Regions from separate parts of the Streptomyces sp. NPDC096079 genome, predicted to be linked through region 1. Evidence: riboswitches for the same ligand, from Rfam matches in the RefSeq annotation. Region 1 holds a riboswitch; each other region holds the start of a gene.
What was found. Region 1 has a riboswitch for cyclic di-AMP ahead of ABTY59_RS16540 (transglycosylase family protein). Riboswitches for the same ligand answer to the same signal wherever they lie in the genome.

Region 1 (5,401 bases):
TCACGGTGAAGCCGGTCTCGCCGGGGAGCACGTAGTGCAGGTGTTCGCGGGCGAGGCGGCGGACGTAGGCCGGGTCCTGGAGGCGGGCCTTCTCGTCCTTCAGCTCCTCGACCCGCCGGGCGGCCTCGGCGGCCCGGCGCTCCTGCTCGGCGATCTCGCCCTGCTGGGAGACGTAGCTCCGCATCGGGTAGGCGAGCGCGACGACGAGGGAGCAGACCACGAGGGCGAGGAAGGCCGCACGGCCGGTGAGCCGGGAGCGGCGGGCCTGGCGGCGGGTCTGGGAGCGGTAGACACGGGCGGCGGTCTGCTCGCCGAGCAGCCTGATCCGGGTCGCGGTCGAGAACCGGTCCCGGTCCTTCGCGGCCATGTCGTGTCGCCTCCCCTGTTCACGCGGACGTCCCCGCACACGGTACGGGACCGAGTGCGGGGACGTCCGGATCAGAGCTGTGTCAGCCGTCGACCCTCGTGATCACGCGGTGCGGAACCGCGGGAAGGCGCTGCGGCCGGCGTAGACCGCGGCGTCGTCGAGGATCTCCTCGATGCGCAGGAGCTGGTTGTACTTGGCGACGCGCTCGGAGCGGGCCGGGGCGCCGGTCTTGATCTGGCCGCAGTTGGTGGCGACGGCGAGGTCGGCGATGGTGACGTCCTCGGTCTCGCCGGAGCGGTGCGACATCATGCACTTGAAGCCGCTGCGCTGGGCGAGCTCGACGGCGTCGAGGGTCTCGGTGAGCGAGCCGATCTGGTTGACCTTGACGAGCAGGGCGTTGGCGGTGCCCTCGTCGATGCCGCGGGCGAGGCGCTCCGGGTTGGTGACGAACAGGTCGTCGCCGACGAGCTGCACCTTGGCGCCGAGCTTGTCGGTGATGACCTTCCAGCCGGCCCAGTCGTCCTCGAACAGCGGGTCCTCGATGGAGACGAGCGGGTACGCGGAGACGAGCTCCTCGTAGTACTCGGTCATCTCGGCGGCCGAGCGGGACTTGCCCTCGAACTCGTACTTGCCGTCCTTGTAGAACTCGGACGCGGCGACGTCGAGCGCCAGCGCGATGTCCTTGCCCGGGACGTAGCCGGCCTGCTTGATGGCCTCCAGGATGAGGTCGAGCGCCTCGCGGTTGGAGTCCAGGTTCGGGGCGAAGCCGCCCTCGTCGCCGAGGCCGGTGGAGAGGCCCTTGGTCTTCAGGACGGACTTGAGGGTGTGGTAGACCTCGGTGCCCCAGCGGAGGGCCTCGGAGAAGGACTCCGCGCCGATCGGGGCGATCATGAACTCCTGGATGTCCACGTTGGAGTCGGCGTGCGACCCACCGTTGAGGATGTTCATCATCGGAACGGGCAGCAGGTGCGCGTTCGGGCCGCCCAGGTAGCGGAAGAGGGGGAGGTCGCTGGCCTCGGAGGCGGCGTGCGCGACGGCGAGGGAGACGCCGAGGATGGCGTTGGCGCCGAGCGAGCCCTTGTTCTCCGTGGCGTCCAGGTCGAACATGGCCTGGTCGATCAGGCGCTGCTCGGTGGCGTCGTAGCCGACGAGCTCCGGGCCGATCTGCTCGATGACGGCGAGGACGGCCTTCTCGACACCCTTGCCCTGGTAGCGGTTCGGGTCACCGTCGCGAAGCTCGATGGCCTCGAACGCACCGGTGGAGGCGCCGGACGGAACGGCAGCACGGCCGGTGCTGCCGTCGTCGAGGCCGACCTCGACCTCGACCGTGGGGTTGCCTCGGGAGTCCAGGATTTCCCGGGCTACGACGACGTCGATGGACGGCACGAGCATCTCCTTCTGGGATGTGACGCGGGATGTGACGCAAGGTCGGTGCAGGGTCGCTCGGCCTTGCGACAAGAGCCTAACCGGCTCGGGGGCTCCCGCCCGCCGTGCGCCCGCCCGCTGGGACGAAAAAGGACCCAAGGGCACGCATTGCGGGACGAAGGACCCCAGATCTACTGGACGGTAACCATGAGGTCCCCCAGGAACAAGGAGGCGGGTCCTCCTTAAAAGGGGGAACCCCGGTCCGGCGCGCACGGGGGAAGGGCGCGCCGGACCGGGGTGGTCACCGCGGGAGGGTCGTCGGGGCCGCGTGAGCCGCCGGACTCACGCGAGCCGCCGGGCTCACTTCAGGTGGAGCTGCTGACCCGGGTAGATGAGGTCGGCGTTCTCGACGACGTCCTTGTTCAGCTCGAAGAGCTTGGCCCAGCCGCCCTTGACGCCGTGCGCCTGGGCGATCTTGCTGAGGGTGTCGCCGGTGACGACCTTGTACTCGCCGTCACCCTTCTTGACCGTCTTGCCGGTGGGCGTGGTGACGGTCTTCTTGGCGGTGGCCTTCGGGGCCTGGCGCTGCTCGCTGCGGGTGGTCGGCTGCTCGGCGCGACGCTCCTGCGGCTTGGGGGCGGCCTCCTGCTTCGGGGCGGCCTCCTGCTTCGGGGCGCTCTCGGCGGCGCCGCCGTCGTAGGCGGCGCTGGAGAGGCCGACGCCGCAGCTCGGCCAGGCACCCTTGCCCTGGCCCGCGAGGACCTTCTCGGCGACGGAGATCTGCTGGGCCTTGGACGCCATGTCGGCGCGCGGGGCGTAGGCGGTGCCACCGAAGGCGGCCCAGGTGGAGTTGGTGAACTGCAGGCCGCCGTAGAAGCCGTTGCCGGTGTTGATGGACCAGTTGCCGCCGGACTCGCACTGGGCGACGGTGTCCCACTCGGCGGTGGTGGCGGCCGAGGCGGTGCCCGCGGTCAGCAGCGGGGCGGCGACGGCGACACCGGTGACGCCGACGAGCGTGGCGACCTGGGTGGCCTTGGAGGGACGACGGTGTTTGCCCTTGGCGGAAAACAGCATGGGGATTCTCCTCACCGACGCCTGTGAGGTGAGCTGTCGGGTTCGGGCCGGAAAGTTGCCCGGCCGCGTGTCCTAGCACGCGGCTTCACCCCAAGCCGGTCGTCGGCCGTCTGTCTCGACGGCCGGGGCCGGCACTTACCTTGGGTCCCCCACTCCTGCCTTCGGCGCTTGCGCGACGACTGTTCCCATCGGCCGACGGCAGGATTCGGCGTTTCGGTCGACGGGGCCCGCGGTGGCGAGCGGTGACGACCGTAGACACAGACCCACCGGAAGTTCAAAGAGGCCCATTGCGGAAATATCGCCCCTGCTTGCCCTCCGGTGGGCGGTGTTTGTGCAGGTGAGAGGTGACGGGAGCAAAGTTTGCGGACGTGACACGCCAGTTGGGGCGAAGAGACCCATGTCTCACTTGCCCAGAACCGGACATAACCCCGCGAACTATTCGGCCGCCGCCACCGAACCCGGCGTCAGATCGAGGCTCTGACCAGGCAGGATGAGGTCCGGATCGAGGCCCACCGTCTGCCGGTTGGCGTCATAGAGGGCGGTCCAGCCTCCGGGGAGTTCGTTCTCCTGCGCAATGCCGGACAGACTGTCACCCGGCTGCACGGTGTACTCGCCCGAAGTGCCCTGACTGTCCGTTGCGCCCGATTCCTTCGTCCCGTCAGTCACCGGCGTGGCGTCGACTTCCCCCGTGGACTTGTCCGTATTCGAGGCGTGTCGACCCGATTCAGCCGATCCGCCCGACTCGCCGGACTCCTCCGGTGCGGCCTCACCCCGGTGCTTGCCGGTGCCGGGTGTGGCCGACGGCGTGTCACCCTTCGACACGTCAGAAGAATCCGGCGTACCGGGCGTAACGGACGCGTCCGGGGCCACCGGGGTGGTGGGCGCGGTCGGTGCCGACGGGGTGGCGGAGGTCACCGGAGCGCTCGGAACGACCGGCGTGGCCGGCGCCACCGGCGTCGCGGACGCGGCGGACCGCTGCGCCTGCCCGACGGAGCCCTGGGGGGCGGCCGGGGCGTCCGCCGTGCGGTTGGACTCGGGGAGGGGCCCACCGGGGGTCGTGGGGACGGCGGCCGGGCCGGGGTTCACGCCGGTGGCCTTGCCGTCGTTCTTCAGGCCGGCGATCGGGGCACAGGTGGCCCACTCGTCGCTGCCCTTGGCGAGCGCCTTCTCGGCCACCGCGATCTGCTGGGCGCGGCTGGCGAGGTCGGGGCTGGGCGCGTACGCGAGGCCGCCGTTCCGCTCCCAGCTGTCCTGGGTGATCTGGAGGCCGCCGTACATGCCGTTGCCGAAGTTGGCACTCCACTGGCCACCGGACTCGCACTCGGCGACCCGGTCCCAGGTGGCGGCGTCGGCGGCGGAGGCGGATCCGGAGGCCAGCAGCGGCAGTGCCATGGCGGATCCGGTCACGCCCGCGGCGACGACGATGGCGGGGGCCTGACGGGGGCGACGGTGTCGTCCGTTCCCGGAACGCATAGGAGCGCCTTTCGCGTGACGGCTGAGACTGCCGGGAAACGTAGCGGCATTCGAACGCCCGTCACAAGTCGATCGCCCCGCGATCACGTAAAGATCACATTTCTGATGCTCAGTCAGCAGCCAAGACCGGTACGGACGGGGAGAACTCGACCGGAAGCGTGCGCAATCCGCGCATGATGAGCCCTCCGCGCCACCGCAGTTCGGCCGGATCGGCGGCAAGTCGCAGATCCGGCAGGCGAGTCAGGAGCGTCGCGAGCGCCGTCTGCCCTTCGAGACGGGCGAGCGGCGCGCCCAGGCAGTAGTGGATGCCGTGCCCGTACCCGAGGTGCTGGTTGTCGCGCCGGGCGAGGTCGAGCACGTCCGGACCGTCGAAGCGCTCCGGGTCCCGGTCGGCGGCGGCGAGCACCACGAGCACCGGGTCGCCGGCCGGGATCTCCTGTCCGCCGATGGTCAGCGCCCGTGTCGCGTAACGCCAGGTCGCCATCTCCACGGGCCCGTCGAACCGCAGCAGCTCCTCGACGCCGGTCTCCAGGAGTCCGGTCTCCCCGGCGGCGAGGGACTCCTGGAGCAGCGCCCGCTGCTCCGGATGCCGGAGAAGGGCGTAAAGTCCGTTACCGACCAGATTCACGGTCGTCTCGAAGCCGGCGAACAGCAGGATGAAGGCCATCGCGGCGGCCTCGTTCTCGGTGAGGTGCTCGCCGTGGTCGGAGGCCTTGATGAGCCCCGAGATCAGGTCGTCCCCCGGCTCCCCCCGCTTGCGGTGGATCAGCTCGGCGAGATAGCCGCGCATCTTCTTCACCGACCGGGCGACCCCACCGCGCGGCCCGCCGCCGTGCCGGATCATCATCCCGGCCCAGTCCCGGAAGTCGTCCTGGTCCTCCGGCGGCACCCCGAGCAGGTCGCAGATCGCGTAGATCGGCAGGGGGAAGGCGAACTCGTGGATGAGGTCGGCGCTGCCCCGCTCCACGAACCCGTCGATGAGCCGGTCCGTCAGCTCCTGCACGCGCGGCGTGAACTCGGCGACCCGGCGCGGGGTGAACGCCTTCGACACGAGGCGGCGCAGCCGGGTGTGGTCCGGCGGGTCGATGTTGAGCAGATGCGTCATCAGCTCGGCCTTGCGCT
Region 2 (5,401 bases), on a different contig from region 1:
GGACCGGAGCGTGCCGGTCGCCAGATCCACCGACAGGTGCCGGGCCCTGGTCCCGACCCGCCGGAATTCCGGCGGGCACGGCCATTCGCATTCCCCGGACTCGTCGGGCCCATTTTCGGGCAGCACGAAAACCCCGGCCGAATGCCTATTTCTTTGTATACGGCGTGCGTGTTAATTCCGGGCACTCGCCGTGTTGACGGCATGTTGCGAAACCCTCACACGGCCCCGCTCCGGCTTTTTGAGCCGGTGCAGGGACAGCGAGCGCTCCGCGTGCAGCGCGGTCAGGCTCCTCGCCCGCTCGGCGTCGCCGCGCGCCACGGCGTCCACGATCGCGCCGTGCTCGGCCCAGGCCTCGACCGGCTGGGCGGGCTGCTCCACGACGTACGTCCAGGCGATCTTGTGCCGGAGCTGGGTGAGCAGCGCCGTCAGGGCCGGGCTCCCCGAAGCCTGCGCGAGCGTCTCGTGGAACCAGCCGCCGAGCGACCGCAGATCCTCGCCCTGGCCCCGCCTGGCCCGCTCCTGCCCCAGCCTGACCAGGCCGCGCAGCACCTTGAGGTGGGCCTCCGTGCGCCGCTGCGCGGCCCGCGCGGCCCCGAGCGGCTCGAGCAGCGCCCGCATGTCGAGCAGGTCGGCCGCCTCCTGCTCGGTGGGCTCGGCGACATGGGCGCCCGCGTGACGCCGGGTGACGACGAACCCCTCGGACTCCAGGGTGCGCAGCGCCTCGCGGACCGGGACGCGGGAGACCCCGTACCGGCGGGCGAGTTGCTCCTCGGTCAGCCGGCCGCCCCGCTCGAACACGCCGGAGACGATGTCGTCCCGGATCGCCGTGCATACCGAGTGCGCGGGAATGCGCATGTCCGACCTCCGCTTTGGTCCGCGCGAGTCCATTCCATCGGCGCCTGTTCTGCGCCCGATCTTCGACTCTATGGCAGCCCGCCGGAATTTCCGATGCCCCGATGGAATCCATGGCTGTATTTTGGCCGTTCCGGTCGACGAAAAGCCCCGGCTCAGTACGAGCCGGGGCTTTTGCGAGTCGCTCCGCGAAGATGCGGTACGGGTCAGACGGTGACGCCGCGGGCGCGGAGGTACGCGACCGGGTTGATGTCGGAGCCGTACTCGGGGCTCGTGCGCGCCTCGAAGTGCAGGTGCGGGCCGGTGGAGTTGCCGGTCGAGCCGGAGACGCCTATCTGCTGGCCCGGCTCGACGGTCTGGCCGACGTAGACCCCGATGGAGGACAGGTGTCCGTACTGGGTGTACGTGCCGTCGTTCATCCGGATGACGATGTTGTTGCCGTACGCGCCGCCCCAGCCGGCCTCGACGACGGTGCCGGAGCCGACGGAGACGACCCGGGTGCCGTAGGCGGCGTGGAAGTCGACGCCGGAGTGGCTGCCGGAGGACCAGAGGGAGCCACCGGTCTTGTAGCCGGTGGAGACGTACGAGCCGGCGACGGGGAGCTGGAAGGAGGCCAGGCGGCGGCGCTCGGCCTCGCGGGCGGCACGCTCACGCTCCAGCCGGATCTCCTTGGCGCGGGCGTCCGCCTTGCGCTTCGCCTCGGCCTTGGCCTTCGCCTTGGCGATGGCCTCGACGGCCTCCTGCTCCTGGGCGGTGGCCTGGGCGTTGATCCGGTCCACGAGGGAGTCCTCGGTGATGACCTGGGTCAGGCCGGTGTCCTCGACGGAGCGGTGGTCCGTGTCGGCGGCGAGCGCCGGGGAGGCGAGGGTTCCGATGACGCCGGTGGTGGCGAGCGTCGCGACGCCGGCGATGCCCACGCTGCGGCGCGCCATCCGGCTCGGACCACGATGCTTCCCGGTGGCACGGGTGAACGCCATGTAGTGGCTGATCCTTTCCTTCCCTCTCGCCTACCGGGTTAGCTGACGGGTTCGGAGCAGGAAGGTCTCCTACGGGCCCCTCCGTCAAGACGAAGGCCGCCCGATTCACCCCAGGGACTGCGTGTGGGTCCCCGGCTCCCCAGGCTCGCGCCTGACGGGGACTCGGCGATGACTGTCCGATGCCGCGGCTGCGGCACGTGCAACTGACGAACAGTCGCCCCGACGCTATGCGGATCGTCTTTCAATCACCAACCGGACACGCTTTTTGTAAGACATGCCACAGGGCAAAAGATCATCTTGACCTCAATACGGACAAAGCGGAGGACCCCGACGAAACATGCCGTCGGGGTCCTGTCGTTGTCGCGCTGCGGCCTGAATCAGCCGGTCACGACGGTCACTTCACCGATGCCCAGACCCCGCACGGGCTCCGCGATCTGCGCCGCGTCGCCGACGAGCACGGTCACGAGCCGGTCCACCGGGAAGGCGCTGACCACGGCGGCCGTCGCCTCGACCGTGCCCGTCTCGGCCAGGCGCGCGTACAACTGCGCCTGGTAGTCGTCCGGAAGGTGCTGCTCCACCTGGTCGGCGAGCGTCCCGGCGACCGAGGCGGCCGTCTCGTACTTGAGGGGGGCCACGCCCACCAGGTTCTGCACGGCCGTCTCGCGCTCGGCGTCGGTGAGCCCCTCGGCGGCGAGCGTGCGCAGCACCTTCCACAGGTCCTCGAGCGCCGGACCCGTGTTCGGGGTGTCGACGGATCCGCTGATGGCGAGCATCGAGGCGCCGTTCCCCGCGGCGTCCGAGCGGAGCACCTGACCGAAGGCCCGCACGCCGTACGTGTAGCCCTTCTCCTCGCGCAGGACCCGGTCCAGACGCGAGGTCAGGGTGCCGCCGAGGCAGTACGTGCCGAGGACCTGGGCCGGCCAGACGCGGTCGTGCCGGTCGGGGCCGATCCGGCCGATCAGCAGCTGCGTCTGCACGGCGCCCGGACGGTCCACGATGACGACCCGTCCGGTGTCGTCGGCGGTGATCGGCGGCATCGGGAGCGGCTCGGCCGGCTCAGCCGTCCAGGCGCCCAGCGTCTCGGCGAGGACCTTGTCGAGGTCGACCCCGGTCAGGTCGCCGACGACCACGGCGGTGGCCGTGCCGGGCCGGAGGTGCGCCTCGAAGAAGGCGCGGACGGCGGCGGCGTCGATCGCGGCGACGGTCTCCTCGGTGCCCTGGCGCGGCCGGGACATCCGGGACTCGGCCGGGAACAGCTCCTTGGAGAGCTGCTTGGCGGCGCGACGGCCCGGGTTGGCCGTCTCGTGCGGGATCTCGTCGAGGCGGTTGCGCACCAGGCGCTCGACCTCGGTGTCCAGGAACGCGGGGGCGATCAGCGCCTCGGAGAGCAGCCCGAGCGCCTTGGGCAGCCGGGAGACGGGGACCTCCAGGGAGACCCGTACGCCCGGGTGGTCGGCGTGCGCGTCGAGCGTGGCGCCGCAGCGCTCCAGCTCGGCCGCGAACTCCTCGGCGCTGTGCTGGTCGGTGCCCTCGGAGAGCGCTCGGGCCATGATCGTGGCGACGCCGTCGAGCCCGGCGGGCTCGGCGTCCAGCGGGGCGGGCAGGAAGATCTCCACGGCGACGACCTGCTGGCCGGGGCGGTGGCTGGTGAGCACGGTCAGACCGTTGTCCAGCTTCCCGCGGTCCGGTGCCGGGAAGGCCCACGGCTTCGCGGTGCCCGCCTCGGGCTGCGGGTGGAAGTCCATGCTCGTCAAAGACACGGCGGCGTCGGTCACTGGTCCGCTCCCTCTTCGTCATCGCCGTCGGCGCTGTCGCTCTGCTCGGTCGCCAGGGGCTCGTACACGAGCACCGCGCGGTTGTCGGGGCGCAGCTTCGCCGCGGCGACCTCCCGCACCTCGTCGGCGGTGACCTCCAGGACCCGGTCGACGGCCGTCAGGGCGAGCTGCGGGTCGCCGAACAGCACGGCGAACCGGCACAGTTCGTCCGCGCGGCCCGCGACGGTGCCGAGCCGGTCCAGCCACTCGCGCTCCAACTGGGCCTGCGCGCGCTCCATCTCCTCGGCCGTGGGGCCCTCGGCGGCGAACCGGGCGAGCTCCTCGTCGACGGCCGCCTCGATCTGCGGGACCTCGACGCCGCCGGAGGTCTTGACGTCCAGCCAGCCGAGCGAGGGGGCGCCGGCCAGCCGCAGCAGACCGAAGCCGGCGGCGACGGCCGTGCGGTCGCGGCGGACCAGACGGTTGTGCAGGCGGGAGGACTCCCCGCCGCCCAGGACCGTCAGGGCGAGGTCGGCGGCGTCGCACGCGCGCGTGCCGTCGTGCGGCAGCCGGTAGGCGGCCATCAGCGCACGCGCCGGGACCTCCTCCTCGACGACCTCGCGGAGCTGCTCCCCGATGACCTCGGGCAGCTCGCCGGAGCGCGGCTCGGGCTTGCCGTCGTGGGCCGGGATGGAGCCGAAGTACTTCTCGACCCAGGCGAGCGTCCGCGCCGGGTCGATGTCGCCGACGACGGACAGCACGGCGTTGTTCGGGGCGTAGTACGTGCGGAAGAAGTTCCGCGCGTCCTCCAGGGTCGCCGCGTCCAGGTCGGCCATGGAGCCGATCGGCGTGTGGTGGTAGGGGTGGCCCTCCGGGTAGGCGAGGGCGGTCAGCCTCTCGAAGGCCGTGCCGTACGGCACGTTGTCGTAGCGCTGGCGGCGCTCGTTCTTGACGACGTCCCGCTGGTTCTCCATGGACTCGTCGTCCAGGGCGGCGAGCAGCGAGCCCATGCGGTCGGCCTCCAGCCAGAGCGCGAGCTCCAGCTGGTGCGCGGGCATGGTCTCGAAGTAGTTGGTGCGCTCGAAGCTCGTCGTGCCGTTGAGCGAGCCGCCGGCCCCCTGCACGAGCTCGAAGTGGCCGTTCCCGTGCACCTGCTTCGAGCCCTGGAACATCAGGTGCTCGAAGAGGTGGGCGAGGCCCGTGCGGCCCTTGACCTCGTGGCGCGAGCCGACGTCGTACCAGAGGCAGACCGCGGCGACCGGGGTCAGGTGGTCCTCCGAGAGCACCACGCGCAGGCCGTTCGCCAACCGGTGCTCGGTCGCTGTCAGGCCGCCGGAGCCGGCCTCGGCCGTGGCCGTGTGACCCATGGGCATGTACGTCCCTTCGATCGCGATGTGAAAAAGTCCTGCCACTGTATGCAAGCGCGCCGACACCTGGCGAAGTTCCCGAGCCTTCGTGATGTCCCTCTTCCGGGTCGCGGTCGGCGTTGTCGGTGGCACGGTCCACAATGGTCCGCGTCAGATCAACCTTGTTGGTGAAGGAGCCGCAGCCGCGATGGCCCGCCGCAGCACGAAGACACCGCCGCCGGACGACGCGTACGAGGAGAGGATCCTCGACATCGACGTGGTCGACGAGATGCAGGGCTCCTTCCTCGAGTACGCGTACTCGGTGATCTACTCGCGCGCCCTCCCCGACGCCCGCGACGGCATGAAGCCCGTGCAGCGCCGGATCGTCTACCAGATGGGCGAGATGGGGCTCCGCCCCGACCGCGGCTTCGTCAAGTGCGCCCGTGTCGTCGGCGAGGTGATGGGCAAGCTC
Region 3 (5,401 bases), on a different contig from region 1:
CCCGCCGTGCGGGCCTGTCTCGCGGCGGAGGCGGGGGAGGAGCGGCGCGTGGAGGCCTTCGCGCTGTTTCACACGTACTACCAGGCGGGCATCCTGCTCGGCCCGCTCGTCGGGGTGGCCCTGACAGGGGTGTCGTTCCGGCTGACCTGTGTGGTGGCGGCCGTCCTGTTCGCCGGCCTGACCCTCGTACAGCTCCGGCACCTGCCCGTACGGGGCGCGTCCGGGCCCTCCGAGGGGGGAGCGCGGGGGCAGTTCCGCACGGTCCTGTCCCATCGGACGTTCTGGCTCTTCTCGCTCGCCATGACCGGCTCGTACGTGCTGTCCTTCCAGGTCTATCTGGCGCTGCCGCTCGCGGCGGGCGGTACGGCGGAGACGACCGCGCTGTTCGTGGTGTCGGCGCTCGTCGCGCTGGCCGGGCAGCTGCGGATCACGGCCTGGTGCCGGCGCCGGCTCAGCCGGGAGCGGTGTCTCGTCCTGGGGCTCGCCCTGATGGGCGGGGCGTTCCTGGTCCCGGCGGTCCTGGGGCGCGGCCTGGTGGGGCTGCTGCTGTGCGCGGCGGTGCTGGCCGTCGCGAACGCGGTGCTCTACCCGTACGAGATGGACACCGTCGTCGCCCTGTCCCGGGGCCGCTGGGTCGCCACCCACTACGGGCTCTACAACACGGTCTGCGGGATCGGCATCACCCTCGGGAACCTGGGGACGGGCGCGCTCCTCGACGTCACCGGCTGGTCGGCGGCGCCGTGGCTCGTGCTGTGCGCCGTGGGCCTGCTGTGCGCGGCGGCGATGGCGCTGCTCGGCCGGGGCGGGCGGCTGGCGGAGGACGCGCCGGAGGAGGGCGCGTCGGCGGGCTGAGGCCGTCCCGGGCGGCCGGGTCCGTACGCCACTCGGCCCCGTGGGAGTCGCCGCCCCCGGCGGCGGCGGCCACCCTGGGAGGGCGCGGTGCGGACCGCGGCCGGTCGGACCGGGCAGGAGAGCACAGGTGGGGCACCCCCTAGGAGCGGCGGGCGGCGGACGGCGGGGCGGCGGGGGCCGTGCCGACTACGGCGGCGCCCGGCGGTTCATCCGCGCGCTGCCGCCGCTGATCATCGTGGGCGGTGTCGCCTTCGACGTGGCGACCCCGCCCGAGTACACGGCGGCGCCGCTCTTCTCCGCCGCCCCGCTGATCGCCGCGCCCTTCTTCTCCACCCTCACCACCCTGCTCACCGGGATCGCCGCCGTCTGCGCCTCGGTGGGCCTGCACGCCTACAACGGGACCGTCGACGAGGTCGCGGCGCTCACGGAGACCCTGACCGTCCTCACCGTCTCCGCGCTCGCCCTGCTCATCAACCGGGTGGTGCGGCGCAGCGGTGAGCGGCTCGCCTCGGCGCGGGTCATCGCGGAGACCGCGCAGAAGGCGGTGCTGCCGACGCCCGCCGAGCGGATCGGCGGGCTCCAGTGCGCGGCGCGGTACGAGGCGGCACAGGCCGACGCGTTCATCGGCGGCGACCTGTTCGCCGTGCAGGACACCCCGCACGGGGTACGGCTGGTGGTCGGGGACGTCCGGGGCAAGGGGATGGACGCGGTCGAGGCCGTCGCCGTCGTCATCGGCGCCTTCCGGGAGGCGGCCGAGCAGGAGCGGAACCTGGAGGGCGTGGCGCTGCGCCTGGAACGGGCGCTGACCCGGGAGGGCACCCGGCGGGACGGGCTCGACGCCTTCGAGGGGTTCACCACCGCCGTGCTGGCCGAGATCCCGCGCGCCGACGGGAGCGGGACCTTCGGCGGTTTCGTACGGGTCGTCAACCGGGGTCATCCGCCGCCGCTGATGCTGTACGCGGACGGGCGGCTCGACGCGCTGGAGCCGGGGGAGGCGGCGCTGCCGCTCGGCATGGGGGAGCTGGCGCAGTGGCCGGACCGGGCGGAGGCGCGGCCGTTCCCGCCGGGCACGACGCTGCTGTTCTACACGGACGGCCTCTCGGAGGCGCGGAACGCGCAGGGCGTCTTCTACGATCCGGCGGCCCGGCTCGCCGGGCGGATCTTCCCCGGGCCCGAGGAACTGCTCGACGCGCTCGTGGACGACGTACGGCTCCACACGGGCGGCGGGGCGACCGACGACATGGCGTTGCTGGCCGTGAGCCGCCCGGCGGCGGGGCAGCCGGAGCGGCGTCGGACGATGCCGGTGGTGCCGCCGGGCGGGCCCCGTCACCAGGCGTAGTCGGAGGGTGTCACTGCGATAACAATTGACATAACGTCAGATCGCGAGGGTTGGGCGAGCCCGTTCTGAACGGGGGTCAAGTCGGACCATTACCTCCCAATTCAATGAATGATCAAGGGGGACGGCTTGGAATCGGGACCCCCTGTCTATTAACGTTCGATAACGCAGCGCGGTCGTCCCAGCCGTCGCAAGAGGCGGCACCGTGCGCACGCGCCGAATCCTGAAAAGGAACCGGGGAACCACCACTTGGGGTGAATCGGGCCCCTTCGCACCCGTGCGGACCACGCACCCGTGCGGTCGAGCCCGTAGGAGACCTTCCTGCTCCGAACCCGTCAGCTAACCCGGTAGGCGAGAAGGAAGGAAAGGAGCGCGCCTCCGTGGCGTCCAACACCCCCGCACCCGAAGCCCCCTTCGATGCCTTCGGTGGCGGTGCGGGTCCCGCCGCCCCGGACACCGAGTGGAACCCCACCGAGGGCTCCCTCCGCGCCGAGGGCCGCTCCGGCGGCCGGCACCGGGTCGTCAAGCAGCGCTCCAACTTCGCCCGCTCCTCCACCGTCCTCGGCGTCGGCGTGATCGCGGCCGTCGGCGCGGGCGGCCTCGCCACCGCGCAGGAGAAGCCCCCGGTCGCCATATCGCTCCCGGACCTCCCGGACCTCGACCTGCCGGACGCCCACGACCTCCCCGGCGTCGGCGACCTGCTCCCCGAGGAGCACAGCGAGCCCGTCAGCGAGGCCCGCGCCAACCCGAACCCGCTCACCGCCGCCGCCTACACCACGGCCGACGAGAGCACCGAGCAGGCCGCCGCCGCCCCCGCCGCGGGCGAGGCCCTGCGCGCCCGCATCCTCCAGCAGGCCGAGCAGCAGCAGGCCTCCGCCGACGCCGCCGAGAAGGCCGCGGCGGAGAAGGCGGCGGCGGAGAAGGCCGCCGCCGAGGCCGTGGCCAAGGAGGCCGCCGCGCAGAAGGCCGCCGCCGAGGCGAAGGCGAAGGCCGAGGCGGAGGCCAAGGCCAAGGCGGAAGCGGCGGCCAAGGCGAAGGCCGAGGCCGAGCGCCTCGCCAAGCTCGCCGCCAGCTACTCGCTGCCGGTCTCCTCGTACAGCCTCACCGCCACCTACATGCAGTCCGGCTCCATGTGGTCCTCCGGCTACCACACCGGCCTCGACTTCGCCGCCCCCACGGGCACCCCGCTCAAGGCCGTCCACGGCGCGACCGTCAAGTCGGCGGGCTGGTCCGGCTCCTACGGCTACCGGATCGTCCTGGAGCTGGAGGACGGCACCGAGGTCTGGTACTGCCACCTCTCGTCCATGCTGGTCGGCGCGGGCCAGACCGTGGGCACCGGCGAGACCATCGGCCGCGTCGGCGCCACCGGCAACGTCACCGGCGCCCACCTCCACATGGAGGTCCACACGCCCGGCGGCGACGGCATCGACCCGGCGGACTGGCTCCGCTCCAAGGGCCTCAGCCTCTGACCCCACCCGGAATAGGCCCGGCGGCGGGAGCGGTTGATCCACACATGACCACTCTCCGCCCGCTGGGCAGCTCCGACCTGCACGTCTTCCCCCTCGCCCTGGGCGGCAACGTCTTCGGCTGGACCGCCGACGAGGCCCAGTCCTTCGCCGTCCTCGACGCCTACGCCGCCGCCGGCGGCAACTTCGTCGACTCCGCCGACGTCTACTCCGCCTGGGCCGAGGGCAACGAGGGCGGCGAGTCCGAGACCGTCATCGGCCGCTGGCTCGCCTCCCGGGGCAACCGCTCCGACATCGTCGTCGCCACCAAGGTCGGCGCCCACCCCCACTTCAAGGGCCTGTCCGCCACCACCATCAAGGCGGGCGCGGAGGAGTCCCTCCGCCGCCTCGGCACCGACCACATCGACCTGTACTACACCCACTTCGACGACGAGTCCGTCCCCGTCGAGGAGATCGTCACCGCCCTCGACCAGCTGGTGAAGGACGGCAAGGTGCGCGCCGTCGCCGCCTCCAACATCTCCCCGGAGCGGCTCCGCGCCTCCCTCGACTTCGCCGAGGCCGAGGGCCTCGCCCGGTACGTCGCCCTCCAGCCGCACTACAACCTGGTCTCCCGCGACACCTACGAGGGCCCGCTCCTGGAGACCGTCGAGCGGGCCGGGCTCTCCGCCGTCCCGTACTACGGCCTCGCGGCGGGCTTCCTCACCGGCAAGTACCGCCCCGGCGCCACCGTCGACAGCGTCCGGGCCTCCGGGGCCGCCGGCCACCTGGACACCGAGCGGGGCCGGGCCGTGCTCTCCGCCCTCGACGCGGTCGCCGAGGCGCACGGCGCGGAGCTCGCCACCGTCGCCCTCGCCTGGCTCGCAGCCCGCCCGACCGTCGCCGCGCCGATCGCCTCGGCCCGCACGGTCGAGCAGCTCCCCGCCCTGGTGGCGGCCGCCGACCTGGAACTGACGGAGGAGGAGCTGACGCTGCTGACGGAGGCGTCGGCGCACTAGGCCTGGCAGTTCCCGTCGGATCAGGCCCCTAGTGCTGTGACCGGAAAGGTTCACCGGGTCGCGACGCCCGGCACGGCACCTCGCCGCGTTGTCGGCCCTCGCGAGTACGTCCAGTACGAGCCGAGGCCCTCCGCCTTGCGATGCACCGCACCGGACGCCGCGACCCGGCAAACCTTTCCGGCCACAGCACTAGCTGCGGTACGGGTTGTAGCCCTCGTAGTCCAGGTACTGCGGCGGTGCCCAGGCGCGGCCCGTGGCCCGCGCCGCGAACGTCAGGGCGGGGGAGGCGACCGCGCGGCGCTGCCACAGGTGGTGCAGCAGCTCCTGCTCCCGGGCCGGGAAGTCGGGCCCAGCCGTGCCGCGCCGGGCCCGGTCCCGCAGGAACGCCAGGGTCGTGGCGAAGGACTCGTACTCGCCGACCGCCCGCGCGGCCGGCGGGCCGTACGTCCGCGCGGCGAACGAGCGGGCCACCTGCCGGGCGCGCATCGAGGACAGCGCGAGCGGCTCGGCGGGAGCGAGCCAGCCGGCCGCCGCGTACGCCGGGAGCTCGCCGGATATCGTGCGCAGCTCGCGCTGCCGGCTCCAGACGGCCAGCCAGGTCAGCAGGCCGAACGCCGGGACCATGAGCGCCCCGTACACCGCGTAGAAGGCCAGCGGGCCGCCGAAGGTGGCCGAGCCGTTCCACGCGGCGTGCAGGCTCATGGCGAGCAGCAGTCCGGCGAGCGGCAGCAGCACCCGGCGCAGCCGCTTTC

Region 2: linked by a shared signal. The riboswitch ahead of ABTY59_RS11010 (M23 family metallopeptidase) and the one ahead of ABTY59_RS16540 (transglycosylase family protein) in region 1 are both predicted to bind cyclic di-AMP.
Region 3: linked by a shared signal. The riboswitch ahead of ABTY59_RS36840 (M23 family metallopeptidase) and the one ahead of ABTY59_RS16540 (transglycosylase family protein) in region 1 are both predicted to bind cyclic di-AMP.

What each region holds. Positions count from the first base shown of each region.
Region 1 is NZ_JBEOST010000007.1:54,915-60,315, forward strand. It holds gene ABTY59_RS16530 (FtsB family cell division protein) at 1-367, opposite strand, end outside; gene eno (phosphopyruvate hydratase) at 470-1,753, opposite strand; gene ABTY59_RS16540 (transglycosylase family protein) at 2,093-2,806, opposite strand; cyclic di-AMP (ydaO/yuaA leader) riboswitch at 2,810-2,983, opposite strand; gene ABTY59_RS16545 (LysM peptidoglycan-binding domain-containing protein) at 3,242-4,198, opposite strand; gene ABTY59_RS16550 (cytochrome P450 family protein) at 4,389-5,401, opposite strand, start outside.
Region 2 is NZ_JBEOST010000004.1:122,390-127,790, reverse strand. It holds gene ABTY59_RS11015 (GntR family transcriptional regulator) at 172-855, opposite strand; gene ABTY59_RS11010 (M23 family metallopeptidase) at 1,059-1,829, opposite strand; cyclic di-AMP (ydaO/yuaA leader) riboswitch at 1,842-2,007, opposite strand; gene ABTY59_RS11005 (M16 family metallopeptidase) at 2,207-3,604, opposite strand; gene ABTY59_RS11000 (M16 family metallopeptidase) at 3,601-4,956, opposite strand; gene ABTY59_RS10995 (DNA gyrase/topoisomerase IV subunit A) at 5,138-5,401, shown strand, end outside.
Region 3 is NZ_JBEOST010000040.1:8,446-13,846, forward strand. It holds gene ABTY59_RS36830 (MFS transporter) at 1-852, shown strand, start outside; gene ABTY59_RS36835 (PP2C family protein-serine/threonine phosphatase) at 980-2,191, shown strand; cyclic di-AMP (ydaO/yuaA leader) riboswitch at 2,393-2,557, shown strand; gene ABTY59_RS36840 (M23 family metallopeptidase) at 2,569-3,657, shown strand; gene ABTY59_RS36845 (aldo/keto reductase) at 3,702-4,649, shown strand; gene ABTY59_RS36850 (PrsW family intramembrane metalloprotease) at 4,839-5,401, opposite strand, start outside.